Regions from separate parts of the Paenibacillus sp. ICGEB2008 genome, predicted to be linked through region 4. Evidence: riboswitches for the same ligand, from Rfam matches in the RefSeq annotation. Region 4 holds a riboswitch; each other region holds the start of a gene.
What was found. Region 4 has a riboswitch for cobalamin ahead of C400_RS0104340 (ABC transporter substrate-binding protein). Riboswitches for the same ligand answer to the same signal wherever they lie in the genome.

Region 1 (7,907 bases), on a different contig from region 4:
AGTGTTTATGCTTCCAGAGTCAGAGTGGACATTATAGACACCTTTAAAATCGAGAGCCTGCTTAATATTTACATCACCGGAATCAGAATTCACTTCCAAGTTGGATACGGTGCGTTGCGTAATATTAGATTCCCCTGAGGTTAGGGATAGAAGGCCGTTACCGCTATAATCGCGGATGGTGACATCTCCTGAAGTAAGCTTTAGCTCCATATCTGCTGTAAGCTGATTGGCTATAAAGTTACCGGATGTTAGATTTGCGATCAGGTGGGTACTTCGGAGGTTTGTAATCTCGGCAGTGCCTGAGGTAGCAGTAATAGAAGTATTCTCCACGGAGGCATCTTGAAGTTTTACATTTCCTGAATGTGTATCTACCTGCAGATCAGCTAGTGTTTCCCCAGCAGGCATCTCTACAGTAATCGTTTGATCCAAATCAGGGGTAAACGAAAGGAATGACAAGGAAGGGGCCGGCTTCGATTGAATGGTAAGCTTACCGTTCTCAATTCGGGCATTATGAATCTGGTCGGCTACTTTTGTCTGAACTTCTCCGCTGATGCGTATCGTACCTTGGTCGCCAGAGCCAGGAGTGAACAAAATAGAAACATCATCAGAACTGTCCACTTTCAGGTTTTGAAGCTGACCACGTGTGAATGTCCATTTTTTATTTATAGCTGTTGTTTCTTTCATTACTTGTTGATTCCATGGAGCACCGTAGACCACCATTCCGGCTACACCGATGACAATGCACAATCCAGCTGCAATAAACCACATTTTATTCATGTTGTTAGTAAGCTCCCCTCAGGGTAGTCTGATTCCATTTCCAGTATCGCACTGTGCCCTTTACCATAAGGAGTAGGAGATAACGTACCCCAGGCAGCAGCAATAGCCCCATACCTGTTAACGTGATGGAGAAGAAGAATTTGGTCGGGTAAAAGGTGCTGTTGAGCGCATAATCAGTGACGGCGAGTAGAGGGGCTGCAACGAAACTGACCGCCACTGCGGTTAATGAAGCCCATACCGCCCATAGGGTAGCTAGAATCGGGATGGAGATCAACAAGTTGAGAAACAGCAGCCCTAAGAAAGTAAAAAGATTGCGTGCGAAGCTTCCTTGGCGAAGTGGAGGGGAAGCGTTCCAGCCTACATTGGGAACATCCAATGCTTCTCGGGCAATATCCTCTGGGTTCCCCAACTCATGGGCAATTTCAGTTTCGCTTTTTCCATTGGCCAAGCCGTAGTCAAAATGCTGGCTCAAATCACTAAGCAACTCATGGCGTACCTCTGCAGGGAGAGGAGATAGGCGCTGCTCCACCTCTGTAAGAAACTGTTTTCTATTCATCAGGATCTCCTTCCTTCAGTAGGCTTGCGACATGATGGACAAAATCATTCCATTCCCGTGTAAGTAATCTTGTATAATGGCTGCCGGTATCGGTCAGCCGGTAATATTTACGGGGCGGGCCCTCGGTCGATTCCTGTAAATACGTCGTGCAGTATCCCTCGGATACCAGACGGCGAAGCAGTGGATATAGGGCTCCCTCTGCTACTTCGATATGACGGGAGACGGCTTGAGCCAATTCGTAGCCATAGCGGTCTCTACGTCCAATTAGAACTAGAACGCATAGTTCCAGTACCCCTTTTTTGAATTGGATGTTCACATTCACGAGCGATGCTCCCTTCCTGATGTAATCATAATTCATAGGTGTCGTTCGGAATAAGGGGAAGAAACGTGTGTTTGTGCATAATTTGTCACGGGTACTAATTATAAATCAGTAGTCAGGTATAATTTAACATCATGTACTGATTAATGCAAGGTACTAAATTTTTAATAATAAAATCTTCGGGTCAAAATGGGCCGGTTTTCTTTCTTGAAGGCTTACACGAATAGCAAATCTTGTAGAATAAAGTAGTTTTATTTGGAAATTCCTCGATTTCTGGCTGGAAACACCCACAGAATGTTACTTTAATTTCATTCATTAAAATGATAGATTGTAAAGTGTTCAATAGAGCTAAAGATTACCTATTATAAAGAGGTGGATAAAGGATGGACTGGAAGCACTGGTATAGGGAATTGGAACAGGATGATGAGACTTGGGATGTGTCGGAGGAGGTTGTACTGCGTGGTGTGGTACATCTTGATTTTTGCGGGCATCCGTCGGAGGTAGAAGTCGAATTTATCGTGGGAGCCGACTCTGAAGAACAGGCACAGGCTATAGAAGAACCTACGGAACCTCAGAGAAAGACATGGGAGAAGTATATGGCATGTTCGTCAGCGATCCATCCTCAAGTATTGGAGTCCATATACCATCATTATGTAGACATCGTGGAAAAGTATCGGAAGGCATACAGCTTATGGGGAGAGGACCCTAATGAATATGCGCCTTATGTGGAGCGACCAGAGCAATTGCTGGATCGAATGCAGCTTATATCTATACTGATTTCCGACTCATCGGAAAAGGATGAACTATATTTGAATTTTAATTGTTCCTGGGATCGAGAGCATGGCTTAGGCGTACATCTGAAGCAGCTAAAAATCGAGCATATTCAAGGTTTATATACATTATATGACTTGGAATAAATAACTCCCTTCCGGTCTCTAATAGAAAGACCGAAAAGGGAATAGGATATGATGGATATAACAACGTGATTGGATACGATAAAAATATTAGTTGGATACAGACAGCACGGCTCGGGCTGCTTGAGCCGCCTGTACCATTTGCCGCAACGCGGCGACAGATTCCTCCTTGGTGCGGGTTTTCAGCCCACAGTCTGGATTAACCCAGAACAAATCTGCTGGCAGTACGCGCAAGGCACGCTGAATCATGCTTAGCATTTCTGATTCATCAGGAATGCGCGGGCTGTGGATATCGTACACGCCCAGACCGATGCCTTTGTCGTACACCTGATCCTCAAAGCTAACAATCAGTTCACCATGACTACGAGAGGTTTCAATAGAAATCACGTCGGCATCCATGTCTGAAATGGACTGGATCATATCTTGGAATTCGGAATAGCACATGTGTGTATGGATTTGGGTCGCAGGTTCAACAGTGGCCGTGGTCACAAGGAAGGCTTGAACCGCCCAATCCAGATAGGCCTGCTGTTGTTCTTTTTTCAACGGGAGCCCTTCGCGAATTGCGGGTTCATCCACCTGAATCATGCTAATACCCGCTTGTTCGAGTGCCTCTACCTCTGCCCGTAATGCCAGAGCTAATTGCAAAGCAACTTGCCTGCGTGGAATATCATTGCGTTCAAAGGACCAGTTCAAAATGGTCACAGGGCCTGTAAGCATTCCTTTAACTGGTTTGGAGGTTAACGATTGGGCAAATGCCGCCTCTTCCACAGTCATTGGTTGATCGAACGACACATCTCCGTAAATAATCGGCGGTTTAACACAGCGGGAACCGTAGGATTGCACCCATCCGTTTTGTGTAAAAGCAAAGCCTTTCAGCTTTTCGCCAAAAAACTCCACCATGTCGGTCCGTTCAAACTCCCCATGTACAAGCACATCTATGCCAATGTCCTCTTGAATATCAATCCATTCCTTGATCTGCTGCTGGATGAATGTCCGATATTGCTCGGCAGACCATTCTCCTTTGCGATAGTGCAGACGGGCCTTGCGAACCTCAGCAGTTTGCGGGAAGCTGCCGATGGTCGTCGTAGGCAGTGGGGGTAACTTCAGCCTATTTTGCTGAATTATACGGCGCTCGGCGAAAGGAACGCTGCGTGATAGTGGCTCCTTTGCCAACAGGTTGGCCAAATCGGCAGCTGTCTGTACCCTTGCCGCTGAGCTGTTGAAGCGGGCTACCGCTTCCGCACTTTGCTCAAGCTTGGCAAGTGCGGATGGATCATGCTTACCAAGTGCAGCCGTCAAGACTGCGATTTCATCCAGCTTTTCATCGGCAAAGGCTAGGGCATGCACCAGCTCTCGGTCCAGCTTGTGCTCTGCTTCCAGACTGACCGGCACATGCAGCAGACTGCACGATGGCTGCACGATAAGCTGTTCTGCATTGATTTGTTCTGCTAACTGGCCCAACAGCGCAGCCATGGCATTCAGGTCGCTGCGCCATATATTGCGCCCATCAATGACACCAGCACCCAGCGTTTTCCCTTTGGGGAAGCCATGTCGCGATATATGCTGGAGATTTTCGCCATCATCATAGACAAAATCAAGACCCAGTCCCTGGACTGGAAGTTCAGTCAGACGCTCATAATGATCTAGGCTACCAAAGTAGGTTTGCAGCATGATGTTTAAGGAGGGAGCAGCTTGGGTCAAAGCTTCATAGACCTCCTGAATAATATCCAGATCCTCTACTGGGAATGAGGTGGTCAGGACAGGTTCATCGATTTGGACCCATTGTACGCCTTCTGCTGCTAGTTCGGACAGGACTCGGGCGTATAAAGGCAGGAAGGTTCGTATAATAGAGGCCAGATCCTTACGATCATAGCCTTTGGATAAAACAACAAATGAGTAGGGACCGATGAGAACCGGTTTACCGTCAATACCTAGCTCCTGCTTTGCTTCACGATAAGCGAGTAAGGGCTTATTTTCAGTGAGCACTGGAGCCGCATTTTCCAATTCGGGAACGATGTAGTGGTAATTGGTATTCATCCATTTGGTCATTTCGCTGGCGGTAGCTCCCTTCTGCCCACGTGCCATCCCGAAATACACAGACAGAGGAACCGGACCTGTAGGACGATAGTTGAACCGTTCGGGTACGAGACCGAACATCACAGATGTATCCAGCACATGATCGTAATAGGAAAAGTCTCCGACAGGAATGCGATCAATCCCTTTGTCACGTTGCTTGCTCAGATGCTCCAGCCGCAATCTTTTCATCTCACTATGCAGTTCACTTTCGTTAATACTACCCTGCCAGAAGCGCTCCAGTGCTTTCTTCCATTCCCGGTTCCCGCCGATACGCGGATATCCCAGATTACTGCTAGTCAAACCGGACAATGTAGATCGTTCGTTAATGGACATGTAGGTTTCCTCCTAAGTGGTAGCCAGTTTATTTTTACGTACCAAAAAAGGCATTCTGTCCCCAAGGCTAAAAATAAGTAGGGGAAAGAATGCCTCCGCGATTAAAATTCAAAAATACGGCGACTGCTCTTAACACCTCCCTATCTTCCGTAGGTACTGCGATGTTGTTAAAATAGGCAGGTCTCCTGACTTACGGATCATGACGTTCAGCATCCCTTCCCGGTCTGTGGACCAGTGGGTGTATGAGCAGCTGAACATTCCCCGTTTACAGTGGCGGGACCGTCCCGGATTTGCACCGGCTTCCCTTTTAAGTCTGATCTGAATAGAACAGACACCTATTTCCAAACTATGCGATTAAGGTATGACGAATAATTATGCACTCGTATACTTGTTCACCATCATAAGTGAAACTCACAGGATGTGCAATAGAAACAGTAATAGAAACTGGGGTGCAATCTGTTAGTTATATGCAAAAAAGACAAGCCCAACCCATCGTGGGGAACTTGTCTTTGGTATAGCATCTTGCTAAGTAGAACATCGCCTTTAAGCTAATGAAACGGTGTAACCTGCTTGAGTACTGGCTTTCACATCTACCAGGCGCTGATTACGGCTGCCCCGAAAGGGGAGGGTCAGATCTTTTTGCTGTTCAACAAAACGGCCATCTACAATCACGTCACACAATAGCGCCAGCTCCTGTCGCTCCTGATCCATGAGCAGATCTTCGTAAACAAAGCCTGTGTAGGCCCAGACGGTTCGGTCGGGACAAGCCGCACGGAAGTCACGTACAAATTGCGAGCATTCTGCTGCTGAGAAAAAAGGGTCTCCCCCGCAGAGAGTCAATCCGTCCAACAGCGGATTATCCATGATATCACGGATGACCTCCTGTTGACGCTCGGGCGTGAATGGCTCCCCTGCGCGAAAGTTCCACGAAGCTGGATTAAAGCAGCCGGGACAGGCATGGCGGCAACCGCTAATGAATACGACGGTGCGCAGGCCGTATCCTTCATTCAGAGATTCCGGAATATAGCCGCACAAATTCACTTATGCTTCACCCGGTCGCGAACTTCGGCTTGCTTGGCAGCATTAAAACGAACGGTATAATCACCTGTCAGATATCCGGTTACCCGACGTAAACGCTGAAAGTGCGTGTGTTCCTCATCCGTGCCGCATTGAGGACAGCTTGTCCCGATAATCCCTTCATAGCCGCATTCCGTACAACGATCCACCGGATGGTTGATGGAGAAGTAGCCAATGTTCTGATGCAGCGCGTATTGAACAATTTTAAGAAACGCCTCCGGGTTATTCCGCGCATTACCGTCCAGCTCGATGTATGAAATTGCACCCGCATTACATAGATTATGGAACGGAGCCTCCAAGCTGATTTTACGAGCAGCCGGGAGCTTGTAATACACCGGAATATGAAAGGAATTCGTGTAATATTCCCGGTCATTTACTTCAGGAATAACTCCGAAGTCACGTTGATCCAGCAATGTGAACTTGCCCGACAGCCCTTCGGCAGGTGTCGCGAACAGTGTAATATTTAGATTGTGATGTTCACTCATTCGATCACAATACACGCGCATGGAGGTGATGATTCGCTGTGCTTCACGGTATACAAAATCATCCTCTCCGTGGTGTTTTCCGTATAATGCTTTCATACACTCAGCCAGCCCGATAAATCCGATCGAAAGCGTACCGTGCTTTAGGACGCTTCCCACCTTCTCATCAGGTGCCAGTTCTTTTCCGCCTTCCCATACCCCTTCGCGCATCATAAAGTCCGAGGCTTTGGCTGGCTGGCTGGTCTGGATATGATAGCGATGGATTAGACCGTCTACTGCAATTCGCATAACCTCTTCCAGTCTCGCGTCAAAGCGGTCACGGTCAGGTGTCAGACGCTTGCCTGTGCAAATACCATATTCAATCCCGAGCCGTACCAGATTAATAGTATTAAATGAGAGATTACCCTTGCCGCTCTGGCGGTTTCTGCCGAAACGGTCAGAAATGGTACGGGTACGGCAGCCCATCGTGGCAATGATGGTATCCGGGTCATCTGCGCGGTAATAAGGCAGATTGAAGGTAGCATCCACATTCACAAAGTTGGGATACATCCGCTTGCTGGAGCATTCTACCGCTTTTATGAACAAATCGTAGTTGATATCGCCCTCTGCCTGGTTGACTCCTTTTTTACATTGGAAAATATGTTGTGGGAAAATAGGAGTTTCCCCGCTGCCCAGTCCACGAATCGTGGCTTCCAGCAGCGATTGCGAAACAAGCCGACCTTCAGCAGACGTACACATCCCGTAATTCAGTGAAGTGAACGGAATTTGCCCCCCTGCCCGACTGCTCATCGTGTTCAGGTTATGAATGAGCGACTCGGCGGCCTGCCGGGTTTCTGTTTCCGTTTCCTCATAGGCAAATGAGTATGAACGAGGGCAGACTTCTTGCAAATGGGTATTGGCTAAATGCAGTTCGTCATCAGACCAGTTGGAGTCTATTTCTTCCTTGAACAACCGGAGTCCTTTGCGCAGGTGCTTGCGGAAGGAACGAGCAACGTATGGAGCTAGATCCCAATCTATTTTATTGGCAGAGACACCACCAAATTGGCTATTTTGTTGAGACTGGAATATGATGGCGACCAGTGCCATAGCAGACATAATTGTTTGCGGTGTGCGTACAGAGCCATTGCCTGTATTGAAACCGTCTTGTAGCAAACGACCAAATGGGATAAAGATACAATTTGTAGTTCCGAGCGCATATTGGTCCAAATCGTGAACATATACATACCCATGGTCAATCGCGTCTGTTAATTCAGGCGGAAGTACACGCAGGCGCGCATACCATTTGGCATATTCCGAGCCAAGCTTGCTCATTTTGCCGCTAAACGATTCTCCATTTAAATTTGCATTCTCCCGCAGCATGTCCAGATCTTGTG
Region 2 (7,907 bases), on a different contig from region 4:
GAGCGCCTTCATCGCTGCGCGGCTCCCTGACCGTCCGATACGCCTGCATCGGCAAAGGTCGCCATATCGCGCATAATGCGGCACGCCGCATCAATCAGGTGCAAGCTCAGCGCACCGCCCGTGCCCTCACCGAGCCGCATGTCCAGATGGAGCATGGGCTCCAGCTTAAGCTGGCGAAGCACCGCCGCGTGTCCACGCTCGTCCGAGGCGTGCGAAGCAAGCATGTACGCCGCGCTCGCAGGCGCAAGCGCGCGTGCAGCAAGGGCTGCCGCGCCGGAAATAAAGCCGTCCAGCACCACTGGACAGCGATGCGCGGCTGCGCCGAGGATGACGCCTGCCAGAGCGGCAATCTCCAGACCGCCGACCTTGGTCAGCACGTCCAGTGCGTCATTGGCATCCGGCTGATTCACATCCAATGCGCGGCAGACAACGGCTATTTTACGGGTAAGTCCCGCCACATCTACCCCCGTTCCCCGGCCCACGATCACTTCCGGATCAAGTCCGGTGAGCGCACATACAACCGCAGCGCTGGCTGTCGTATTCCCGATCCCTAGCTCTCCGGTAACAAATAGCCGTGTGCCACCTTTAACCGCTTCTGCTACGGCTTCAGCTCCGGCCAAAACCGCTTGTTCCGCTTCCGTACGCAGCATGGCTGGCCCTTTAGCCATATTCGAAGTGCCCATACGCACCTTACGATTCACTAAATCTGGGTGAGCAACGTCCGCATTCACGCCAACATCTATTACCTGGACATCAGCGCCTGCATGACGTGCCAGCACATTAATTGCTGCGCCGCCTGACAGCATGTTATACAGCATTTGCTGCGTAACCTCAGCTGGAAAGGCGCTAACTCCCTCTTCACACACCCCATGATCCGCAGCCATGACCATCACCGTTTTACGATCAAATTCAGGCTTGTCCACGCCAGTAATTCCTGCTAGCTGGATGGCCAAGCTCTCCAGCTTTCCAAGACTTCCAGGTGGCTTTGTTAATTGGTCCAAATGTGCTGACGCTGCCGAAGCCGCCACTCCATCCGGCTGGGCTATGCTATCGATCAGCTGACGCAGCTTGTCGTTCATACCTTCCACTCCCTGCTCTTTTTAGTATGTTCCCAATCTCCTATTGATCTGCTGTAGACGCAGCGCTTCTGCGCAGCAAGAGCTGCGGCACACCGCTATCGGGATGCGGAAGCATCACAGGCTCCACACCATATACACGCCGAATCCGGTCCTCTGTTAGCAAATCCGATGAACTACCCAATCCTTCAACCATTCCATCCTTAAGTACAAGCAAATTATCGCAAAACTGTGCCGCCAAATTCAGATCATGCAAGACAGCAATGATTGTCACGCCCGTTTCTTGACGCCATTCTGCCAGCAATTCCATAAATTCAAGCTGATAGCGCAAATCCAAATAGGTCGTAGGTTCATCCAGCAGCAATATTTGTGGCTCCTGCGCCATCACTTTCGCCAAAGCTACACGCTGTCGCTGTCCCCCACTCAAGCGATCCAATGTTCTGTCAGCTAGTGAAGTTAGACTCAATCGCGCTAGAACCCGATCCGTGATCGCCTCTACGTCGACTCCCTTTTCCCTGCCCAGCCAGTCCTGATGAGGGAACCGTCCCATTTCTATAACTTCCCTGACCGTGTATCTTACTGGAGGAATCCCCTCCTGTTGGAGTACAGCTACAAGTCGGGAAAGCTCTTTTCTGCTGTAGCTACCGACCTTTTTGCCATAGATATGAACACTTCCAGAGGTCGGCTGGTCTACACCAGAAAGCAGATGCAGCAACGTGGATTTTCCACTCCCGTTCGGACCAATGATCCCCCACCAAGCTCCTTCGTCTACGTTCCAGCTAACATTCTTTAGCACATGGAAATCCCCATAAGCACGGCTCAGGCCCGCTACCTCTAATGCTCGAGCACGCACCTTTAGTAATTCACTTGGTTCGGTCACAGCAGATCCCCCCTGCGCAGCTTCTTGTTCCGGTACAGGAGATATGCGAAGAACGGTGCTCCCACAAAGGCTGTCATCACGCCCAAAGGAATTTCCGTCGGGGCTAACAGCGTACGAGCTGCCGTATCTGCCCAAGCCATAAAAATAGCTCCACCCACTGCAGATAACGGAACGATCATCCGGTAATCAGGACCTGTCACCAGACGAATGATATGTGGTACAACGAGTCCGACAAAGCCAATGACTCCGCATACTGAGACAGCGGCAGCTGTCAGCAAGGTAGATATGATCAGGACAGATAGCTTCGTCGCATCTACATGAACCCCCATATGAGCCGCTTGACGTTCACCCAAAGCCAGAATATTCAGCACCCGTGCCCGGTTCCATAGAAACACCAGCCCAACGATCACGTAAGGTAAAAGAATTCCCGTATATGACCAACCTCGCAGACTAAGACTTCCCAACGTCCAGTACAATATTTCATTGACTGTTTCCTTCGACATGGCTGTCAGAAAAGAAACAATGGCTCCCCCAAAAAATTGCATCACCACACCTGATAAAATGAGGCTTTGGGTCGGAATTTTCCCACCTTCACGCGCCAACGTCAACACCATCCACAGCGTCAGCATGCCGGTTATAAATGCGACTAGCGGAAGCGTCCATATACCCACAAATGAAAATTGAAGCCCCCAATAAATCAGCACTGCCGCTCCTACCGAAGCTCCCGAGGATACCCCAAGGGTATAGGGATCAGCCAAGGGATTACGCAACACACCCTGAAATCCGGCTCCCGCCAGCGCCAGCGCTGCTCCAACCAACATTCCCAGTAACACCCGTGGCAGTCTGACCTTCAAAATAATCTGCTCTGCAGATGTATTCCAATCCGGTGTAAACGTATCACTTAACCACGGTAGGTGGTTGATCAAAATACCTGTGATCTGGCTGACCGGAAGACTGACCGAGCCGATGCCAAGACAGAGCAGCAGCGTCAGCAGCAGCAAGACAAGACCAGTCCCCCCAAAACCGATCAGTCTACGGTTCATTTGAAAATTTCAGGGTACACGCCCTTGGCTACTTCCTTGAGCCCTTCTGTTACGCGTGGACCTGGACGGCTAATCAAATTATCATCCACGGCAAATACACGATTGTTACGAACAGCCGATATTTGATCCCATCCACTGCGAGCTTTTATGATATCGCTGAGGGTCTGGCCTGTTTTGTCATCCTTCACACTTTTGCTGTACAAAATCACGTCAGGGTTGGCAGCTATAATATTTTCCTCACTGATTTGGTACCAGCCCTTCTGCGTGGCACCCACGTTTTCGCCGCCTGCCAATGTAATCAGTTCGTCCATAAACTCGCCTTTACCCACTGTCCAGCCTGGTGAAAACTCGACGTATACCCGCAGCTTCTGCCCTTTGCCGATATTTTTAACTCCTTCTTTCACTTCCGCTACATCTGCTCTCATCTTGTCGGTCACCGCTCTCGCTTCTTTCTGATGATCGGTGATTTTCCCATACAATTCGATGTTAGCTATGACATCTTCAACGGTCTTCGGTTCCGTTTTAAAAATCATAATTCCCATGTCACGCAGCTTAGTCGTAGCCTGTTCACTAAGTGAAATCCCTGCAAAAACGACATCAGGGTTCGCAGCAATAATCGCCTCTTCGTTCGGTTTCATAATACCGCCCACTTTAGGCTTTTTCGTAGCTGCCTCTGGGTAATCAGAGTAGTCGGATACACCAACAATTTCCTTATCCAATCCGATAGCGAACAGCGCTTCAGTTTCTGCCGGGGAGACGGAAACAATCTTGTCCGGTGCTTTTTTGAATGTAAATTCCTGTCCTGTTGCATCCTTAACCGTTAGCGGGTAAACCGTTTTGCCCGGAGGCTCTTGTGCGGTTACAGTCTGTCCCGGCTGCTGTGAAGAAACTTGGCCCTCTTTATTTTCTACATTTTTTCCATTCGCGCCACATGCACTCAGTACAACTGCCAATATCAGCGCCAATAGACCTGTTGTCCATACCTTTATTTTCTTTCCTGCCATGATTTGCACCCCTTCATACAAAAATCGTTAAGAGCGTTACTTGAACATCATCCGTATTTCCTCATTCCAGCCTTCTTTTCCTATCAAAAACCCCCGCATCCTCATTTCAGGACACAGGGGTCACGTTAGCACAGATTGTGCGCAGGCGGGCAGCTTCCTTCCGCATGGACAGTCACTGCGAACACGTCATCCTTTCCTCGAAGGATTATGGTGACAGGCGGACGGGCAGGTATCCTGACTTATGGAAGAGGCATGCCCTGATATTCTTTCATATGCTTGGCGGCACATGTAACAGGGCTAATGAGCATGTTTCCATTTACAGTGGCGGGACCGCGTCGGACTCACACCGACTTCCCTTTTAACAGCGCAATGAAGAAAAGCAAGTTCCCTCACACGGCGCCGACCTCGTCTGCTGGATATTTGATGTAGTGTAGTCAAGCCGTTCTTTTACTTGATGATTATAGGTTAAAAAGAGTTAGCTTACAACCCAAACAGCTGCTTGATTCGCCACAACTACCCTAGTGAAAAAGCAATTTTGCTATACAATTGTGCAGTCCTGCCAGCCTTAACTGAAGCCTAATCGCTTCTCCCGGTTTTGGATTCAGCCTCCAAAAATCATGACCTGGTATCAGCATACAAACCAATTGGCGAATTACACCACCATGCGTGACAACCAAAACAGAGGGAGGTGCAGCATTCAACTCTATTGGCTGAACCTCCAAAGCAATGCGCCACGCAAACAGAGAGTCACGGAATTCGCGCAGACGGTTCACAAAATGTACCCAGGACTCTCCTCCAGGCGGGGTGATTCGCTGTGGCTCATCAATCCAAGCGCGATACAACGCCACATCCTTAAGCATGTCATACGTTTTTCCATCCCACTCGCCAAAGTGAAGTTCTCGCAGACGTGGCTCCATGATAGGAGGCATAGCAGATAGGGAACGTTCAGTCGTCAATGCTGACTCCGGCAAAATGATCTGCAAGGTCTGGCGACATCGCATCAAGTCACTGCAATAGATTTGAGCAAAGGACTGGCCCTGTAATTTTTCCCGTAAAGGCTTTAATTCCTGCTCTGCTCCAGACAGCAAACTCAAATCGGCATGTCCCAGATATCGACGTTCCTTATTCCATGAGGTTGTGCCATGACGAACTAGCACGAGCTCCATGTCCCACTGCAGATCTTCTTTAGCATCATTCGGCTCACTATCCTGTTGTGGGCTCGGACTTAGTGCACATTCTCGCACTCTTTTCCCTTCTGTATTTTGTTTCAAAATAATGTCACTCCTCACCGCATCCATCCCAAGGCAAAACACCCCGCAGCTCCCAACAAACACAACCCTACAAACATAGTGGATACGGCGAACATCAGCCGGATGGTATGCCGGATATCCTTCGACTCCAGTGGTCGTATCTCTTCGCCCATATATGCCCGAAAGGAGCGTACGCCGTGATACACGTTATAGCCACCGAGACGAATCCCCAAGGCACCTGCCACTGCTGATTCGGGGAAGCCGCTGTTCGGGCTTGGGTGCAGACGGGCATCCTGCTTGACTGTGCGCCAGCTTCTTGCAGCATCCAGCCGATACAACCACGCCGCTATCACAAGCATAACTGCTGTCAGGCGAGCCGGAATGTAGTTAGCTACATCGTCCAGACGTGCCGAGGCCCAGCCTAAATGCAGGTACTTTTCATTTTTGTAGCCAACCATTGAGTCGAGCGTATTTACGGCACGATATGCCAGTGCCAAGGGGGCTCCCCCGATCAGGGCATAAAAAAGCGGGGAAATAATGGCGTCCACGATATTTTCAGCGACTGTTTCGACGGTACCGCGTACAATTTCAGGCTCGTCAAGCTGCTGCGTATCCCTCCCGACAATCATGCCTAACTCCCGACGTGCCACAGTCAGGTCATTCGCCTGCAACGCTCGGTATACGGCCATCCCTGCGTCCTTTAGTCCTTTGGAAGCAATTGTGGTTGCAACCAGAACAATTTCTACGACGACAGACAACCATGGGTGAATCCAGGCAAGCACACGCAATAGCTCCCAAGCAAGCCCAAAGGAGCCTCCTGCCACAATGAGTGGAAGCAGTATACCCGCACGTTTCAATCCCCGGTCACTGCGGACCTTACGACGAATCGCTTTTTCCAATGCTGAAATGGCATGTCCCATCCCGATGACTGGATGTGGCAACCATCTCGGATCGCCGATTAGCCTGTCCAGCAGATAGGCTGCCATGATTACCAAGCTAACGATCACGCCGCTCCTCCTCCAACACTTCACTGAGTGCAGACAGCAGCATATTATTGGCTTCGGCGTCCTTGACTGCAATTCGAAAATGGCTCGCCGACAGCCCCGGATACATGGCACAGCTACGTATAAGAATCCCACGTTGTCCAAGCGCCTGCTGAATAGCCGATGAACTCCACGTTCCCGGCGCCCTTGCTAGCACGTAATTGGCTTCGCCGGGAACGACACCGCAGCCCCATTCCGCTAAGGCAGTCAGCAAGCGACTGCGCTCCGTCGCAATCAGTTCCTGTGTGCGGCGCTCATAAGCTTGCCCACTTCTCAGACACGCCTCTCCAGCCAGCAACGCCAATCCATTAACACTCCAGGTCACCTGTTTGGCCGTCATTTGCCGGATATAGTCCGGATGAGCAATCGCATAGCCCAATCGCAAGCCAGGAATGGCATAAAATTTGGTCATCGATCGGATCAAAATCACATGAGGATAGCGATCCAGCACAGGCAATAGTGAGATTTGCCGTTCCAGTGGGATAAAATCAATAAAGGCCTCATCCACCACCAGCACGGTACCCGTTCTGCCAGCCGCCTCTGCCAGTTCATATAGCTCCTGCTCACCATATTGCACACCGTTCGGATTATTCGGTTGCCCAAGGAACAATACATCTACCTGCTCCATGAGCTGAAGGATGTCCTCCACGTCTGCCTTCCATTGAAGCGAAGCCTTCCCGTATACCCGGTGGATCTCGGCTCCAAATTTGCCAGCCAGCTCGGCATATTCCGAAAAACACGGCTCCACTGTGCCCACACGCTTGGGAGCCAGGCCCAATAGCAGCAGCGCCATGCTTTCAGCCGCGCCGTTACCGATGCTCAGCGACTCCGGTGGAACGTGCAGCCGCCGTGCCAGCATATTTTTAAAGTGGCGGTGTCCAGGGTCTGGATAGCGAATCACCGTGTCCAATGAGCTTCGCAGTGCCTCAAGCACCTCCGGTGGCGGGCCGAGCGGATTAATATTCGCACTAAAATCCACAAAATCCGCCGCAGCTCCGCCAAATGTCGCGGCAGCCGTTTCCCTGTCCCCGCCATGACCGTAAACCTCTATCATTGCCTCATATCCTTTCCGCCCGTTTTCAATCATTTAGCTCCATTATGAGGCTGCTTTTCGCGTCCCGTCAATGCAAATGAGCTTTTGTACATGGCTCACTTGGGTTACAATAGGGGGAGGCACACATAAAATACACAGTTTGTATATACGGAGGAATGGACATGCTGTTCATCGACAACCAGGGCATACACGATCCAGCCATTAATCTTGCTATTGAGGAATACGCGCTCAAGCATTTACCGCTGGACGACAGCTATCTGCTGTTTTACATTAATCAGCCTTCTATTATTATAGGCAAGCATCAAAACACCGTTGAAGAAATCAATGCTGAGTTTGTGAGAGACAACAATATTCAAGTCGTTCGTCGCCTGTCCGGCGGCGGGGCTGTATATCATGATCTCGGTAACTTAAATTTCAGCTTCATTACCAAGGATAACGGGGAGTCCTTTCATAATTTCCTCAAATTTACGCAACCTGTGATTGACGCCCTCCACCAAATGGGAGTAGAAGCCGAAATGACGGGACGCAACGATCTGCAAGTCGGAGAACGTAAAATT
Region 3 (7,907 bases), on a different contig from region 4:
CATCCTCGAAGCCAAATCCCCGGCGAATTGCTGGCACGTCTTCTCCCTTACGGCGACGCAAAACAACCACGTTCAGGGGTTGGAAGGTTCCCTGCGCCATCTCTTCCAGCGTATAATGCCGATACGCCTCATCCGGTCCTCCCAAATGCTCGCCGACAAAGGCATCATATTCCGTCATGCCATAATGCAGTAAATAGGCAGCGACTGCGGCCGGGTCATTCCGGTCGTCCGTTAGCAGCGCGACCTTGTTCTGTCCATCGATCCGCTGCGCTAGTCCGGTCATTGGACGACCATGCACACTTTCCAGCACCGCATCCTGCCAGCTTTCACCAAGACGCGCAAATGCCAGTTGAACCGAGCTGAGATGGGGTAAAATATCCAGGTGCTCAGCCCCCAGCTTGGCAGACAAATAGCCTGCAATTCCAAAAAAAAGCGGATCGCCTGACGCAAGCACGACAATATCCTTGTGCTCACGCAACCGTCCCAATTCTTCCACCACGGCGGATAAGCCGCTCTTTAATGTTCGTTTTTCTCCTGCGGCTGCCTCGAAAAAGGCTAGCTGGCGCTCACCACCCACCAACAGGTCGGCACGCTCAATTTGTTCCAGCGTCTCCTGCGACAGACCTGCCGCTCCATTTTCACCGATACCAATGACACAAATTACTCTACTCACCGACTCTCGCCCTCCCCAGCACGTTCCCTTTCAGCGTTACCAGTACCATTTCCACGGTGATTCCACCACCTGCATGCTCCAGACAATGCTGACACCCATAGGTACATAACTTTTCAAAAAAGCTCAGCGCATTCGCTTCGGTCATCATATCCGCCACCTGCGTAGCTGTATTCGCCTCAGCTACTGCCGTTGCAAGCGACTCGTCCACACCTGCCTCACGCGCAACCTGGGCCAAAAATCCAAAATCCACCGGAGCGCTCTTGGAGTGAACCATCATGACACCCTGAGCAACCTTCGACAGCTTGCCGGGCATACCGACGAGAATAATCTTCTTCATTCCCAATCGTTTGCCATGCTTGACTGCAAAGCCGACAAAGTCGCCCATCTGAATAAAGGCTTCTTCCGTCAGCTGATCATACATTTGCATCGCATATTTTTCACTGCTGCCGCCTGTGGTCAGGACAATTTCCTCGCAGTTCATCGCTTGTGCAACCGATATAGCCTGCACCACGCTGGCTTTATAAGCAGACGTGGAGAACGGAACGACTACACCGCGTGTGCCCAGTATGGAAATACCGCCAAGAATGCCAAGTCGCCCGTTCAGCGTTTTCTTGGCGATTTCCTCGCCGTCCGGCACACTGATAACGACACGGACACCCTTGGCCGATCCGTGCTCCTCAAGCACGCCAGATACGGCCTCCGTAATCATCCGGCGCGGCACCGGATTGATCGCGGCTTGTCCGACAGGCACAGGCAGACCGGGCTTCGTTACCCGCCCGACGCCGATGCCGCCGTCCAGCTCAATGCCCGGCTCCTCGCGCCAGCTAACAGAGGCGCTAATTCTCGCCTGATGCGTGGCATCCGGGTCATCGCCACCGTCCTTGATCGTCGTGCAGGAAGCTTCGTCCGCATCCAACACAGGCTCGATCAGTTCAAATGCATGATCGAAGCCCGCGGGCAGCGATATCACCGCTTCCTTCGGCGCTATGCCCGTAATGAGCAGTTGTACCGCTCCTTTGGCTACTGCAGCCGCACAGGCCCCCGTCGTAAAGCCTGACCGCATCGGCTTGTCCGGCGCGAGAGCTTCACCACTTTTCATCCGTTTGGGCCTGTCGGCGGACGCCGCTTCCTTTTCCATGCCAATTCCTCCTTAACCTCTTCTGCTGATCATGCTCTAATTCATTTCATGATACAGCAAACGGACAACCGCATCTAGCGGACAGCCATTAAGGAGATTGCATTCAATGCTGCTACGACAATCGTGCTGCCGCCCTTGCGTCCAATATTCGTAATGAACGGAATATCCAGCTTGCGTAGCTCGTCCTTGGATTCTGCCGCCGATACAAAACCTACGGGCATACCAATCACCAGTCCAGGCTTAGCCGCTCCTTCTTTCACCAGACGAATCAGCTCCAGCAACGCTGTAGGCGCATTGCCAATCGCATAGATTCCACCTTCGCCCGCCTGAATCGCTTTGCGCATCGAAATAATGGCACGTGTCGTGTTCAGCCTTTTGGCTTCTTCCATCACGTCCGGGTCAGATATGTACACATGAACATCCCCGCCAAATTGACGGATGCGATCCTTGCTCAACCCCGCCTGAATCATCTGCACATCTGCCACCACCGGCTGTCCTGCGCGAATAGCTGCAATTCCGGCTTCAATGGCTTTCGGATGAAATACCATGCTGCGCCCCAACTCAAAATCAGCAGATGCATGAATGACACGCTGTACAACGGGATATTGCTCTGCTGTAAATGGATGCTCTCCCAATTCTTCTGTGATCATCGCGAAGCTTTTACCCTCAATCTCCTGCGGCTGTACCGTTAGCGGTTTAAAATCTGTTTTAAAGTCCATGGTATCGACCACTCCCTTATGGAAAATTAGTTTAGGAAAAATAACTGCTCGTGTATTGAAATAACAGGTATTTCTATTAAAACACGTATTTTAAGATGACTATATTTTAGATACATGCCAGCAGTCGTTATGGATTAACTGAACCCGTAGGGACTTGAACCAACTCAAATGGAAATCTTCCCTGTTGCTGTGCGCAATGTATCAATTACTCCGTCGAAATGATCAAATACCGTACCAAACTCTACTTCCGGTCTGGAAATCAAAATGACGTGAATACCCAGATCCAGAGCAGATTGAACCTTCTCATCCACTGCTCCCGTGCGTCCGCTTTCCTTGGTGACCATCACGGTTGTACCAAAGTGCTTGTACAATGCTTCGTTCATCTCACGGGAAAAGGGCCCCTGCATGGCAATAATATTTTTTTGCTCCATCCCCAGTTCGCCGCACTTCTCCATATTGTCGAGGCGCGGCAGCATACGTGCAACCAGACGAATCTCCGGGTCTCCGAGTAAATGCTTGGTGAATGTGCCGAGCGTCTTACTGCCCGTCGTAAGCATGACAGAGCCTTTGAGTTGCTTAGCAATTAATGCGGCCTCTTCATAAGAAGACACAATATGGAGCAATGGATGATTGTCATACACCAGTCCCGTCCGCTCGTAGCGAATATAAGGAACTCCAGACTCGCGAGCAGCTGTCATCGCATTCGCATGTGCTTCTTCTGCAAAAGGATGACTGGCATCAACAACGGCCTGTATCCCCTTCTCCCGAATCATTGCACCCATTTCATTGGCTGTCATTCGGCCTGTACGTACGTCCAGCCCTGCTTCGGACAAGCTGGCCGCCGCGCTTTCGGTTACGACCGAAGTTAATACGTTAAAGCCGGTGTCACGGATTTGCAGCGCCAATTCCCTTGCATCGCTCGTTCCGCATAGCATGAAAATCATGAGCCATTCACCTGCCCGGTTACGTTCACTACAGACGGCGCATGTGAATGATCGTGATCATGGTCATTATGGCTGTGAGCATGGACATGCGCATGATCGTGAGCGTGGCTGTGTGTATGGTGCTCGTGATGGTGATCATGCTCATGTGCATGATGGTGGTGATGGTCATGGTCGTGATGGTGATCGTGGTCATGGTCGTGATCATGGTCGTGGTGATGATGGTGATGCTCCTGCGCTTCCAGACGGAACTGGCAGTTATCGCAATTAGCCGTAACCTTGCCGAACAAACCTTCGTTAGCTCGCTCCAGCACCAGCTCAACTAATTGAGGATGGAAGCCAAAATATCCGCCCATTTCCACTTGTAATGCAGGGTGAGCCTCGGCGAATTCCTGAGTCATTTCTCCAATGCGCTTAATCAGCACACCTGTGAATAGAAAATACGGAAGCACGATAATCTTTTTGGCCCCCAATCGTACACAACGCTCTAGGCCATCGGGAAAAGAAGGCTGCGTCACACCGATAAAGCTGCTTTCTACCCACGTATAAGAAAGCTTCTCCCACAGCATACGAGTGATTTTGAAAAAGTCACTGTTCGCATCTGGATCGCTACTTCCGCGTCCTAATACAAGTACCGCTGTTTCTTCGTCAGATACCTCGGTAGATGCCTCTACAGCGCTATTCATCCCTGCTGGAACTGCAACAGGGCGGGCCTCTTTCAAGCGGTTTAGCAGTATGCTAACGATTTTTTCGTGAACGCCAATCGGACGTCCGTATACAAATTCCACCTGCGGGTATTTTGCCTTTGCCCGGTCGATTGCCTTCGGAATATCAATTTTGGCATGCACTGCTGCGAACAAAATAATCGGAATAAAAACGACACGCGTCGCCCCTTTGTCCACACACGCCTGTACTCCTTCGGCAATACTTGGGCGTGCCAACTCCAGGAAGCAGGTTTCTACACACGTACCTGGCGCCCGATCTGCCACTGCTTGCGCAAATTCCAGTAGTTCCTGATTACCCTCTGGGTCCCGACTTCCATGTCCAACCAACAATATTGCATCCACTGCTGTGTTTTCCTCCTCATTGATAGGGATAGCCTACATGACGCCCTATTATATATATATGCTTGTATCCTGTTCATCAAGCCTACCAACCCACTTAATCACCACAAACCGCGTTCACTTCTACTGTTGCTGGTGCATCTTCATGCCGGAAACCCGCAACGATGCCTACACGTTTGAAAAACTTATGAAAACGCTCGTTCGGATGCCCTTTTTCCTTGTATTCAGCGATAATATTCTCCACGATGTCCGTAATCTGATCACCCGGAATTCCTTCCGCTACGGGCTGAGCGGCATGAGCATTACGGCCGAATTTTTTGCCGCCGAGGAAAAGATCATATCCTCCCTTGCGGTAGACAATTCCGATATCCTCCAGTACCGCTCCATAGCAGGCCATGCCGCATCCGTTCAAAGCAATGCTCGTTTCCTTGGGTGCCTGTAATCCGCCAAGCACAACCTGTAGGTGCTCAGCCACAGGCACTGCGTCATCCTTCTCCATATTACAGAAGTCGCATGCCTTGACCTTAAACACATCGCCGATCGGCATGACAATGAATCGTTCATCCCGAAGCCGTCCGACCAGTTCCTCGGGGTCTGCGCACGGCACGCGCAGCACGATCTGATGATCTGGCGTGTATTCCAGCTCGCCATCATCACCCGCTACCTCGGCGAGCAGTGCCATCTGCCGAGCAGTGAATTTCTTGTTTCCCACGCCAGGGGAAACCCCCACCTCAAACAGCGCAGGCTTGCCAAAGCCGCCTGACGCCTTCCCAGTGGTAGCCACCGTTGCCGTTCCGACGGCGCTCTGGGCAGCAGGCGCTTGCCCGCTCCAGCGAGCATTGGCTTCGCCCGGCAGCTTGCCGCCGACAGCTAGGCGGCTTAGTGCCTCTGCTGCCAGCGATGCTGGAGCCGCTCCGGTTTGCTTCGCGGGCGCAGCCTGCACGGTAGCCATCGCCTGCGGGCGTGCCTGCGTGGCAACCGCAGCGCTGCTCGCGGAAGGCTCGGGAGACGCAGACATTGCTCCACCTCCCTGCGGTGTATCCAGCGCGCGATCCTCTTGCGCGCCCAGCGACCACGGCTCCGCTTCCGTGCGAAGCCGCTGATGCGGTTTGAGCACTTGCTCGGTCGCGTCCAGCGTGTATTTACGCTGATAGCCGCGCGGAGTCACGATTAACCCGTCATACACTGTCGTCGAGGAATTGCCGATGATTACGGTCGTCAGCATCCCGATATCATGGTTCAGCATATCTTCCAGCGTCGTTACAATAACCTGCTGACGTTCACGATAAGCACTCTTCACCAGTCCAACTGGAGTTTGCGGATCACGGTAACGGAGCAAAATGGACTGCGTCTCCACAATCTGGCGGGTACGCCGACCACTACGCGGATTGTACAAGGCAATCACAAAATCAGCCGAAGCCGCAGCTTCTACACGCTTCACGATCGTTTCCCACGGGGTCAGATGATCACTCAGACTGATTGTGCAAGCATCATGCATAACCGGCGCTCCCAACAACGAAGCACAGGATTGAATAGCCGAGATCCCCGGCACAACTTCTACCTCAACCCCGTCCTCGCGACGCCAGCCTTTTTGCATCAGCACTTCGTACACCAGCCCTGCCATGCCATAGACCCCAGCATCTCCACTGGAAATGACGGCTACCTTCTTACCCATCTCTGCTTGGCGAACCGCCTCCTGCGCACGGCTCACTTCTTCTGTCATCCCTGTGCGTACAATCTCCTGTCCGTTCAACAACGGACGGATCAAATCAACGTAGGTATTGTAGCCGATAATGACCTCACTTTCGGCCAGCGCATCCAACGCCCGTTTTGTGATATGTTCCATATCTCCTGGTCCAAATCCAATCACCAGCAATTTTCCTAATGGGCTCATCGTGCTCCTCCTATCATCCTTTTCAGGGCAGCTATACTATCTATTTCAATAATTTGTGGCATCCTTTAACTCAAAAAACCCCATCCTGCCCGGATGGGGTTCCTATGTACGTATCTCTCTCACCAGACGAAACAGCGTAAGAAGACAGTTCTTGTCTTCCTCCTATCTGCCGTTGTTTTCCATCTGTTTTGTTTACGCTTCAAACGCTGCTGCACGTTCATATCCACGCAAACCTGTAACCAACATGGAAAAAGCAACGTGTGCCTGATTTCCTGATTTCGTACACCCATCCTCTCCGCGAAGGTTAACGGTGCATACAGATCAAGGTAGGTCTCCTGGCTTGGCATCAACGGATTCTCTCGTCTTCCCCGTTTTGTACGAGTGACCATTTAAAAGAACCCTCTTCCTTACAGTGGCGGGACCGCTCGGGACTTGCACCCGATTCCCTGTTACCCTTTGCTCAACCGCAAAGGCACCTTGTCTGTCCGCTATTTGATTATGGGTCTTATCATAACCTTGCCTCAATCAGTTGTGCAAGCACGAAAAAAGCTTTATTTCAAGTTCTCTGCTTTATTTTTCAACATATGCAGCAGTTCATCCGGGTCCGCAGATATACTCAGTAGCGCTGGATGATCAGCTCCGGTAAACCCTTCCTGCACGCTATGACGTACCATTTCTACCAACGGGTCAAAATATCCATTCACATTCAGCAGCCCAATGGGCTTGCGATGTATACCGATTTGCGCCCAGCACAATACCTCGAACAGCTCCTCAAAGGTTCCCAAGCCTCCCGGAAGGGCTATAAACGCATCGGCCATCTCGCTCATCGCCGCTTTACGTTCATGCATGCTTGCTACCTCAATAAACTCGGTAACTCCCCGATGAATGATCTCTGCATCGAATAACAGGGTGGGCATAATGCCGGTGACCTGACCTTCACCCGCCAGCAGTTCATCCGCCACCTTACCCATCAGCCCTCTGCTGGAGCCTCCATAAATTAAACGGATATGCTGGCGAGCCATAGCTTCACCCAGCTTGCCTGCCGCCTCAACATATACCGATGAATGTCCAGGTCTGGACCCTGCAAATACACAAATAGAATTCATAAACGTCTCAGCTCCTGTCCTCAATATCATGCATCGAAACTTATTCATTATATTAGATAAATATTTTCGCTATAACAAAAAACTTTGCGATGCATGTCCAACAAAAAAAGATAAAGACCTCGTAGGCCCTTATCTCTATTTTACTCTGTATTAGTAAATATAAGTTCATTTTTAGCTTACTGCATTTATCATTTCCAGCTCATTTCAAATGACCGTTCACGCTCTTCAGACCACAGCCATGCACCGAATCGCTATGTTCGAAATATTTGCCCAGTTCCACCATCATCGCACCCATGCGCTCTTCAGTTGGAAATACGACTCGTTCAATCCCTTCTTCCAAAATGGATTGTGCAGTCACCTTGCCTACCGATA
Region 4 (7,907 bases):
CGTATCCGCTGTTTCCTCGAGCCCCGAGGTTACGCCTTCCACCATCGCCTGCTTGTTAAATCCATGCTGGAGTGCCAGACGTACCCGAAGATCTGCCAGCTTGGGATTGGACGAATTGAGCAACAGGCTTCTTGTGCCGACAGGCTCGGACAGCGTGGTAACATACTGATTCGTGTCGCGAAGCTGTTTGAAAGCATCCAGGCTAATAACACCTTCTCCATAAATCAGATCCAGGTCGCCTTTTTCAAAGGCCATTACACGTGTTTCACCATCGGGAATAATTTTGACCGTAATTTTGTCCACCTTCGGTGCAGTACCCCAATAATTCGGGTTACGCTTAAAGGTTGCATACTCATCCTGCTTGTATTCATCCAGCATCCAAGGTCCTGTACCTACAGGTTTCTTAATTCCTTTGGACGTATCTCCATCATCCGGGAACCCGGCTTCACCCAAAAAACGGAACGGGCGAACGACAGACAGATCCTGAATAACTGGGTAGTATGGCTCTTTGAGCGTCATTCGGAACGTACTGTCATCTACAGCTTCAGTTTTGTCGAGAACGCCTACTATACCAAGCCAGCTATGCGTTTTCTCATTTTTCATAATAGCGTCAAAGTTCTTTTTCACAATCGCCGCATTAAATAGCGTTCCATCGGAAAATTTCACACCTTTACGCAGCTTAAACGTATATGTCTTGCCGTCCTTGGATATGGTCCAAGATTCAGCCAAAGCAGGCTCTAGCTTGCCTCCTTGCTTGTAGCTGACTAACGGCTCATAAATCATGGATTGTGCAAATAGCTGGGAAGGGTTGTATACGTGAGGATTCATTGTACCAATGTCCCGTGGCCACGATAGCGTGATCGACTTTTCATTGGCAGCTCCGTTAGTAGAGGTGGATGCAGGTGTGTTCTCCTGCTTCGCGCAGCCCAGAATAACGGATAATAAGAGGAGCGTCACCAACATAAAGGTGGCAGTCTTGCGGTGTCGAACGGACATCAATGTATTTCCCCTTTTCTATATATGTGATAATGATTATCATAATCATATTTAGAATAGGTACCACATTATATTTTGTCAACAATATTCGACAAGCAAAGCTCTTATTTATTTTGAATTTGTATAATATTAAATTTATGGATTAATCCGCCAACGTTTGAAATAGAGTACGCGTGTATTCATGCTTCACTAGTTCTTCATCCCAATCCTCAAATATTTCCACGATCTCTCCCTGAACCATGACGGCAACACGATCACAGAACGTACGGGTGGATTGAAGATCATGGGTGATGAAAAGAAAGGACAACTGACGTTCGAGCTGCATTCTTTTGAGCATGTTCAGCACCGAGGACTGGGTTGTCGTATCCAGATTGGCGACGGATTCATCGAACAGGATGATTTCTGGTTCAACGGCCAACGCCCGAGCAATGCACACCCGCTGTTTTTGTCCACCGCTTAGCTGCGCAGGGTATTTTTTCAGACTGTCAGCCTCTAACCCTACCGATTCCAGTAAGGAAAGGCAGATATCCAGTGCCCTTACTTTTCGCTCAGGGAAATAGTTCCGGATCGGCTCCATCAGAATATCTCGAATGGTCATACGGGGATGCAGTGAGGAGGCCGAGTCCTGCGTGACTAACTGGATTCGTTTGTACAGATGAATATCTTTCATCCTTCCGGTATGTATGGGCTGCTGATCCAGCCAGATTTCCCCCGAGGTCAACGACTCCAGCCCCAGGATACACTGCGCCAGCGTACTTTTACCACTTCCGCTTTCTCCAACCAGTCCAAGGCATTCTCCCTGTCGTAATTGCAAACTCACTTTCTTTATTGCCTGTTGCTCACCCCGTCTCGTGTTGAACCAGCCATTTCTCCGTCTGCGGACAGGATAAGCTTTGGTGACGTTCTTCAATTCCAATATCACGATTGCATCCTTCCTTCCGGGGTCATCTCCAGTACTCGATCTGCTACGCGACTCATACCCTGGCGATCATGTGAAATTAACAAAATAGTGAGCTCGAAATCCTCTCTCAACTGTAAAAGCAATGACAGAACCTTGTCGCGGTTGATCACATCCAGCGCTGTAGTGGGCTCGTCGGCAATAAAGAGGCGCGGGCCGGAGCTTAACATTGCAGCCAGCAGCACCCTTTGGCACATACCTCCGCTTAGTTCAAAAGGATATGATGACAGAATATACTCAGGATCGGCAAAACCGACCTTGCGGAGCAGAGAACACAAATAAGCTTCCTGCCCTGGAGTAGTGTGGCCTCCAGCCAGCTCCGTGGCACGGTTCAGCATCTGTCGCATCCGTGACATTACGCCCTGTCGTCGATGGGTCTGCTGTGATGCAGTGTGGGACGGGGCAAGATCAGCCTGGCCCTGCTCCTTCTGGGCGTGCATTTGGCGCCGCCTGTGCAGTCTAAGCGTATCCGTCAGCTGGGCGCGGACGGTACGGATCGGGTTCAGCCCGCTCAGCGATTGTTGAATGAGCAGGGCAATATCCTCACGGCGCAGTCTTTGCCAGCGCTGTTCATGGAACGGGATAATGTCTTCCCCGTTATAGTAGATGCACCCTTGCGTAACACCAACACTTGGGTCCAGCATACCCGCGATTGCGTGTGCGGTCAGGCTCTTGCCACATCCACTTGGTCCAGTCAGAGCCACAATTTCCCCTGGGTAGACGGAAAAGTTCACATCTCGCAGTAGCGGATTGCTCCCGTTCCCGCTTCCGCTTGCTCCTGCACCTGTACGACTAATCTCCAAATGTTCCACGTGTAACAACGGTTTTTGTACGTAAGCTCGTTCTATCGTATCCTTCCACCCTATGACTGGTCGTTTTCCCACTATTTCGCCGCCCCCTTTTCTGAAAAATGATCACCCAGAAGCTGGCAGGCAAGCACAAACAGCATAATCGCCAAACCCGGAAAGATCATAACATGCGGAGCCACCTGAAAATACGAGGTTGCATCATGCAGCATCACGCCCCACTCTGGCTTGGGCGGCTGTACACCCAGTCCAAGAAAGGAGAGTCCAGCGATCATTAACACCACGTGTCCAATATCCCATACCGCATATACCAATAATTGCGGCCATACTTGTGGCAATACATAACGTCTTAGTATGCGCACGTGTGAATTGCCGGACAAACGGGCATACCGTACATAGTCCTCCTGGCAGGCTTTTTGAACCAAACTACGGATATAGCGGACATAGCCCGCCCACCGTACCGCAATAATCGCTAAGGTCATGTTAACGAAACCCGGCCCCAAAATACCCACAATCGCCACCGTTAAAATAATATCGGGAAAAGCCAGTACACCATCAATTCCCCGCATAATCAGCTGATCCACACGTCCTCGCACATAACCAATGAGCAAGCCTGTGGGCAGACTAATACATAGCGTAGCTACCGTAATCGCACAAGCGATTAACACGCTTGTCCGAATTCCATAAATGAGCCGTGACAGCACATCCCGACCCAGATGATCCGTACCGAAAGGATATTTACGGCTGGGTGGTGCCAAACGGTTCAGAAGGTCCACATGCAGAGGATCATGCGGAGCGGCCCAGGGAGCCAGCAACCCAAGCAGCACGATCAGGCCAAACAGTGCGCCCCCTGCCAGCAAGCTTCCTCTAAAGGAAAGCCGTATCTTTTTCATTTTCAGCTTCCCCCTTAACGCAAACGCAGCCTTGGATCTATCACCGTCTGGACCACATCCACCAAACACTGAACACCTACAATTAAAAACGCGGCAAACATAACATACCCCTGAATCACCGGGTAATCCCGCTGCGTAATTGCATCTATAAAATACTTTCCTAACCCTGGCCATGAAAAAATGGTTTCTACGATGACGTTACCTGCCAGCATAAATGATAGATTCGTACCTAGCAGCGTAATCATAGGCAGAACGGCATGTTTAAATATCTCAAAAAAGAGAATATGCATACGTGAAAAACCGCGAGCCCTCGCTGCCTTCACAAAATTCCGGTCACTCAGCTCCAGCATCTGAGCACGCAATACACGGGCTTGCACCGTTCCCAATCCTGCACCAAGCGTCAGCGCTGGGAGTACTAAATGTGTCCAGTCCTCCCTTCCCATGGATGGGAGCCAGCCCAAGCGAACGGAAAATAGATAGATCAGCAGAAACCCAAGCCAAAAAGAAGGGATTGACGATCCCAGCAAAGCGAACAGCCTGCCCAGACGATCTAGTGGACCGCTGACTTTTAGCGAGGCAGCCAGTCCCATCCCAAGCGTAAGCACCGTCATGACGGCAAAGCCCGCCAAAGCTAGCTCCACCGTGGCGGGCAGTCTGCTCCATAGTTCGTTTAGCACTGACTCCTTGGACACATACGAGGTTCCCCAATGTCCTGTGAACACATCCCTCAGCCAGTTCACATATTGAATATGAAGCGGCTCATTCAAGCCCAGTTCGTTTCGCAGCGCGGTTAGCGCCTCCCCAGAAGCAGGAACATTATGCGCGGTGAGCAAAATGAGAGCAGGGTCACCAGGGGCCAGCCTCATCAGTACAAAAGTCAGCGTAGATACAACGAATACAATGATGGGCAGCTGCGCCACACGTTCCAATATAAAACGAATCATAGGATACGTTGCTCGTTATTCCGCAATATCGGATTGCGCTGTAATGTAGTAATACTCGATCGGATGCGGTGTAAAGCCCTTTACTCCTTTTTTCACACCAAACACATTGTCAGGGTGCACAATGAACGACTGCGGCAAATCTGTATTGATGATATCCAGCGCTTGCAGTGTTACCGCATTACGCTGTGCGGTATCCTTCGCCAACTTCAGGCTGTGAAGAATATTCTCCAGCGGTTTGGAAGCATAACGGCTTACATTCGCTTCACTTGTAGAGGAGTAGAACATGTCCATAAAATACTGCGGCTCCCCTGTATGGGCCGTGAGCATGCTGTACATAGCAAAATCCCAATCATTTTTGGTCAATGCCTCGTCGATATTTTCCACCTTGCGAATCTTGACCTGAATTCCCTCATTCAGCAATTGGCTCTGAATCACCTCAGCCATGACGGATAGCTCCGGACGCTGTGGGAAGGTCAGCAGCGTAACCTCGAATGGCTTGCCCTGCTTGGTCCACGTACCTTGGGCATCCTTCTGCCAGCCATCCTTCGTCAACAACTGCTCCGCCGTTCCGTCCAATGCTTTGCGCTCAATCTTACCGAAGGGAAGAATGCTCGGAAACGGGCTGCTTGCTTCCGTACCGAAGCCTCTCATGACGGCGCTCACAATGGATGCGCGCGGAATCAGACTGTCCACCACCTTACGGTTGGTTGCATCCTTGAACACAGGTGATTCCATGTTGTACACAATCATATGGGTGCGCAAGGATGGAGCCGACAGCACTTGTAGCTTGTCGTTCTTTTTTAATACCTCTGCGTTATCTACCGGAATATCCGTCGCTACATCCACCTCACCAGATTGTAACGCCATCAGGCGCGAATTACCGTCCGTAATGAATTTCATCGTCGCTTCGGCCAATCGCGCCTTTTCGCCCCAGTATCCGTCATAACGCTCGACGACCAAGGATTGATCCTTGTTGAAGGCTTTGATTTTAAAAGCACCTGTCATTGCAGGGTAGCTTTGCTCATCTTTCATGGATGCCACATCCAGTACAATCGTTGACGGATCAGCCAAATTGGATACCAGCGCTGCATTCGGCTGGTTTGTCGTAATTTTCAGCGTCAGCGGACCAGTTACATCAATGGACTTCACATCCAGTAAATCCTTCGCCAGATGGCTTTTCTCGATTGAGCGCAGCAAAGATGCTTTTACACTTGCTGCATCCATGCTCTTTCCATTATGAAACGTGACCTTATCCTGCAAGCTGAACGACCACACGTTAGGGCTGTCATGTTTCCACTCCTTGGCTAGCCAAGCCACAGGCTCCAGCTTTTCATTCAAACGAATGAGTGTCTCACCGGCACCGGAACGCATCACATCCCAGCTATTGTCTCCATGCGGATCGACGCCTGACGGTTTCCACGTATACGCCATCACCAGCTTTTTATCTGCTTGAGTCTGTTGTGCAGACGTGTTCTCACCCTTGCCCGAGCTATCCTCCGTCTTCGTGGCTACGCCACATCCGGAAAGAGTCATAACTGCCATCAGCAGCAGCAATCCTGTACATATGAACCATGAACGCCTATTACGATTGCCTATCATCCCACATTTTCCCCTCTATCTTGTAAAATCGTATAAACCTAACGCAAAACGCGAAAAAGCATTCCCAACCACTTGATCAGCAGTCAGAAATGCTTTCATTATAAAATGTCAAAACTCACCTCAAAGCCAGCTCCAAAAACATAGAAGGGATCAGATCGGTTTCAGACATTCCGTATGCAGCACGCCTAACCACCTCCCCAGCATCCCGTGGGTCTGACAGTGATGTCAAAACAGGCAGGTCTCCTGACTCCAAGCGTATCTTTCAGGCCTTCCCGGTTCCTCACAGTTCCAGTGGCTTGTTCTGAAAGCTCCAGCAGTACCCTGCTGATGCCTGTATACAGTGGCGGGTCCGTGTCGGAATCTACCGAACTTCCCTTTTAAGTGAACACGCTCAACAACTATCTACATCGTCTCTACGAAACTTCGTATATAGAGTTGTCCGGCTCACACCTGTTTTCTTCCTTTATTCCTTTTTATTACGATTTAGGATTATCTTATTTTGTTGCTACTGGCTTGTCAACAAATGTTGCGTAATAATTTAAATTTGAATGATATAGTGTGAATCAAGACCAAGGCTATTCATTGCTTGCGCGCAATTGAAGGTATGTCTTAACGTTGCGTGCACACAATTCACGTGTTAAAATTAGGTATAGAGATAACCACCGTATCCGTATACTAAAAAGAGCCTTCGCCGCTCCAACGGCAAAGACTCTTAGGACTTGAAAGGCTGTGGATCACCACCACGGCGCGCTGCATAACTGAATGTTAATGCGAACGAAACCCACTGTTAGGGGCCAACCTAATTACGCGGTGGGTTTTCGCTTGTTCCGAAATTTCCGACGCAGCCAGCGATAAAGCTTACGAATACTAAACACCAGGCTTAGTAACGTAACCATCCAACGCAGCACATCATAGCACGACACAAGGTTGACCATCGGCTTCACCCCCTTTCGGGAAGCTGCGCCGTGATCCGAAAACATCCACCACTATCCAAAGTCCTTAAGGTAGATTATACCATGCCTCTTCCTACCACTCTAGCAAATTCCTCTAGTAGATAAACCAACCTAAAAGTGCAACTGGAAAACGCACCAAACTAAGCTCCCCATTTCGTCCCGCAGCTTTATCTATATGTCCCCAGACAGCAAAGGGGTCTATTATTTAGGCAGCGCCTCCCGAAAAATCAGGAGGAAGGACGCGGCGTGTACTATTATGACTTCACTTCGAAAATCCAAACCCCGATCTTCATACAGAAAGAGGGTTTTATCAATAATTTCATGCTGCTTAATAAATAACTAGTACTGGATAACCCCATGCCAAACAGCCGGAAAAGAGGCAACGCCCTTTCTCCGGCTGTTTTTGTTTATTTCCTATTCATCAAACCTTCTGTGGAACTTCTGAGACATTAACGCCTTTGACCGATTCACCCTGTTTTCTTGCCAAAACAATGTTCAAGACAATTGCCGTAATCGAGCCAGATACGATGCCATTTTGCAGCAGCATTTTGGCAAAGCTCGGCAGTTGGTCGAACATTTGCGGCAGAACAGCTGAGCCTAGGCCCACGGCAATACTGCATGCTGCAATCAGCAGATTGCTTTCTTTCCGCAGATCCACTTCTGACAAAATAGACATGCCTGATGCAGCAACCGAGCCAAACATGACGATCATCGCCCCGCCCAGCACAGCGTTAGGAATTACTGTCGTCAAGGCAGCC

Region 1: another riboswitch for cobalamin. It lies ahead of metE (5-methyltetrahydropteroyltriglutamate--homocysteine S-methyltransferase); the one in region 4 lies ahead of C400_RS0104340 (ABC transporter substrate-binding protein).
Region 2: another riboswitch for cobalamin. It lies ahead of C400_RS0107780 (ABC transporter substrate-binding protein); the one in region 4 lies ahead of C400_RS0104340 (ABC transporter substrate-binding protein).
Region 3: another riboswitch for cobalamin. It lies ahead of cobJ (precorrin-3B C(17)-methyltransferase); the one in region 4 lies ahead of C400_RS0104340 (ABC transporter substrate-binding protein).

Annotation. Positions count from the first base shown of each region.
Region 1 covers NZ_AMQU01000030.1:222-8,128, forward strand. The annotation lists gene C400_RS0124530 (DUF4097 family beta strand repeat-containing protein) at 1-777, opposite strand, end outside; gene C400_RS0124535 (DUF1700 domain-containing protein) at 782-1,333, opposite strand; gene C400_RS0124540 (PadR family transcriptional regulator) at 1,326-1,655, opposite strand; gene C400_RS0124545 (DUF6985 domain-containing protein) at 2,036-2,569, shown strand; gene metE (5-methyltetrahydropteroyltriglutamate--homocysteine S-methyltransferase) at 2,657-4,975, opposite strand; cobalamin riboswitch at 5,134-5,329, opposite strand; gene nrdG (anaerobic ribonucleoside-triphosphate reductase activating protein) at 5,519-6,016, opposite strand; gene C400_RS0124560 (anaerobic ribonucleoside triphosphate reductase) at 6,013-7,907, opposite strand, start outside.
Region 2 covers NZ_AMQU01000007.1:681,242-689,148, reverse strand. The annotation lists gene cobU (bifunctional adenosylcobinamide kinase/adenosylcobinamide-phosphate guanylyltransferase) at 1-12, opposite strand, end outside; gene cobT (nicotinate-nucleotide--dimethylbenzimidazole phosphoribosyltransferase) at 9-1,079, opposite strand; gene C400_RS0107790 (ABC transporter ATP-binding protein) at 1,120-1,956, opposite strand; gene C400_RS0107785 (FecCD family ABC transporter permease) at 1,953-2,999, opposite strand; gene C400_RS0107780 (ABC transporter substrate-binding protein) at 2,996-4,003, opposite strand; cobalamin riboswitch at 4,211-4,426, opposite strand; gene C400_RS0107775 (histidine phosphatase family protein) at 4,522-5,274, opposite strand; gene cbiB (adenosylcobinamide-phosphate synthase CbiB) at 5,289-6,260, opposite strand; gene cobD (threonine-phosphate decarboxylase CobD) at 6,250-7,350, opposite strand; gene C400_RS0107760 (lipoate--protein ligase) at 7,512-7,907, shown strand, end outside.
Region 3 covers NZ_AMQU01000030.1:33,361-41,267, reverse strand. The annotation lists gene cbiE (precorrin-6y C5,15-methyltransferase (decarboxylating) subunit CbiE) at 1-673, opposite strand, end outside; gene C400_RS0124710 (cobalt-precorrin-5B (C(1))-methyltransferase) at 666-1,811, opposite strand; gene C400_RS0124705 (precorrin-8X methylmutase) at 1,886-2,530, opposite strand; gene cobK (precorrin-6A reductase) at 2,695-3,474, opposite strand; gene C400_RS0124695 (sirohydrochlorin chelatase) at 3,471-4,538, opposite strand; gene cobJ (precorrin-3B C(17)-methyltransferase) at 4,633-6,429, opposite strand; cobalamin riboswitch at 6,738-6,923, opposite strand; gene C400_RS0124680 (TIGR00730 family Rossman fold protein) at 6,981-7,535, opposite strand; gene C400_RS0124675 (uroporphyrinogen-III synthase) at 7,735-7,907, opposite strand, start outside.
Region 4 covers NZ_AMQU01000006.1:178,702-186,608, reverse strand. The annotation lists gene nikA (nickel ABC transporter substrate-binding protein) at 1-996, opposite strand, end outside; gene C400_RS0104360 (ABC transporter ATP-binding protein) at 1,139-1,918, opposite strand; gene C400_RS0104355 (ATP-binding cassette domain-containing protein) at 1,915-2,838, opposite strand; gene nikC (nickel transporter permease) at 2,838-3,653, opposite strand; gene nikB (nickel ABC transporter permease) at 3,668-4,597, opposite strand; gene C400_RS0104340 (ABC transporter substrate-binding protein) at 4,613-6,196, opposite strand; cobalamin riboswitch at 6,413-6,617, opposite strand; gene C400_RS27360 (hypothetical protein) at 7,000-7,176, opposite strand; gene C400_RS0104320 (nucleobase:cation symporter-2 family protein) at 7,571-7,907, opposite strand, start outside.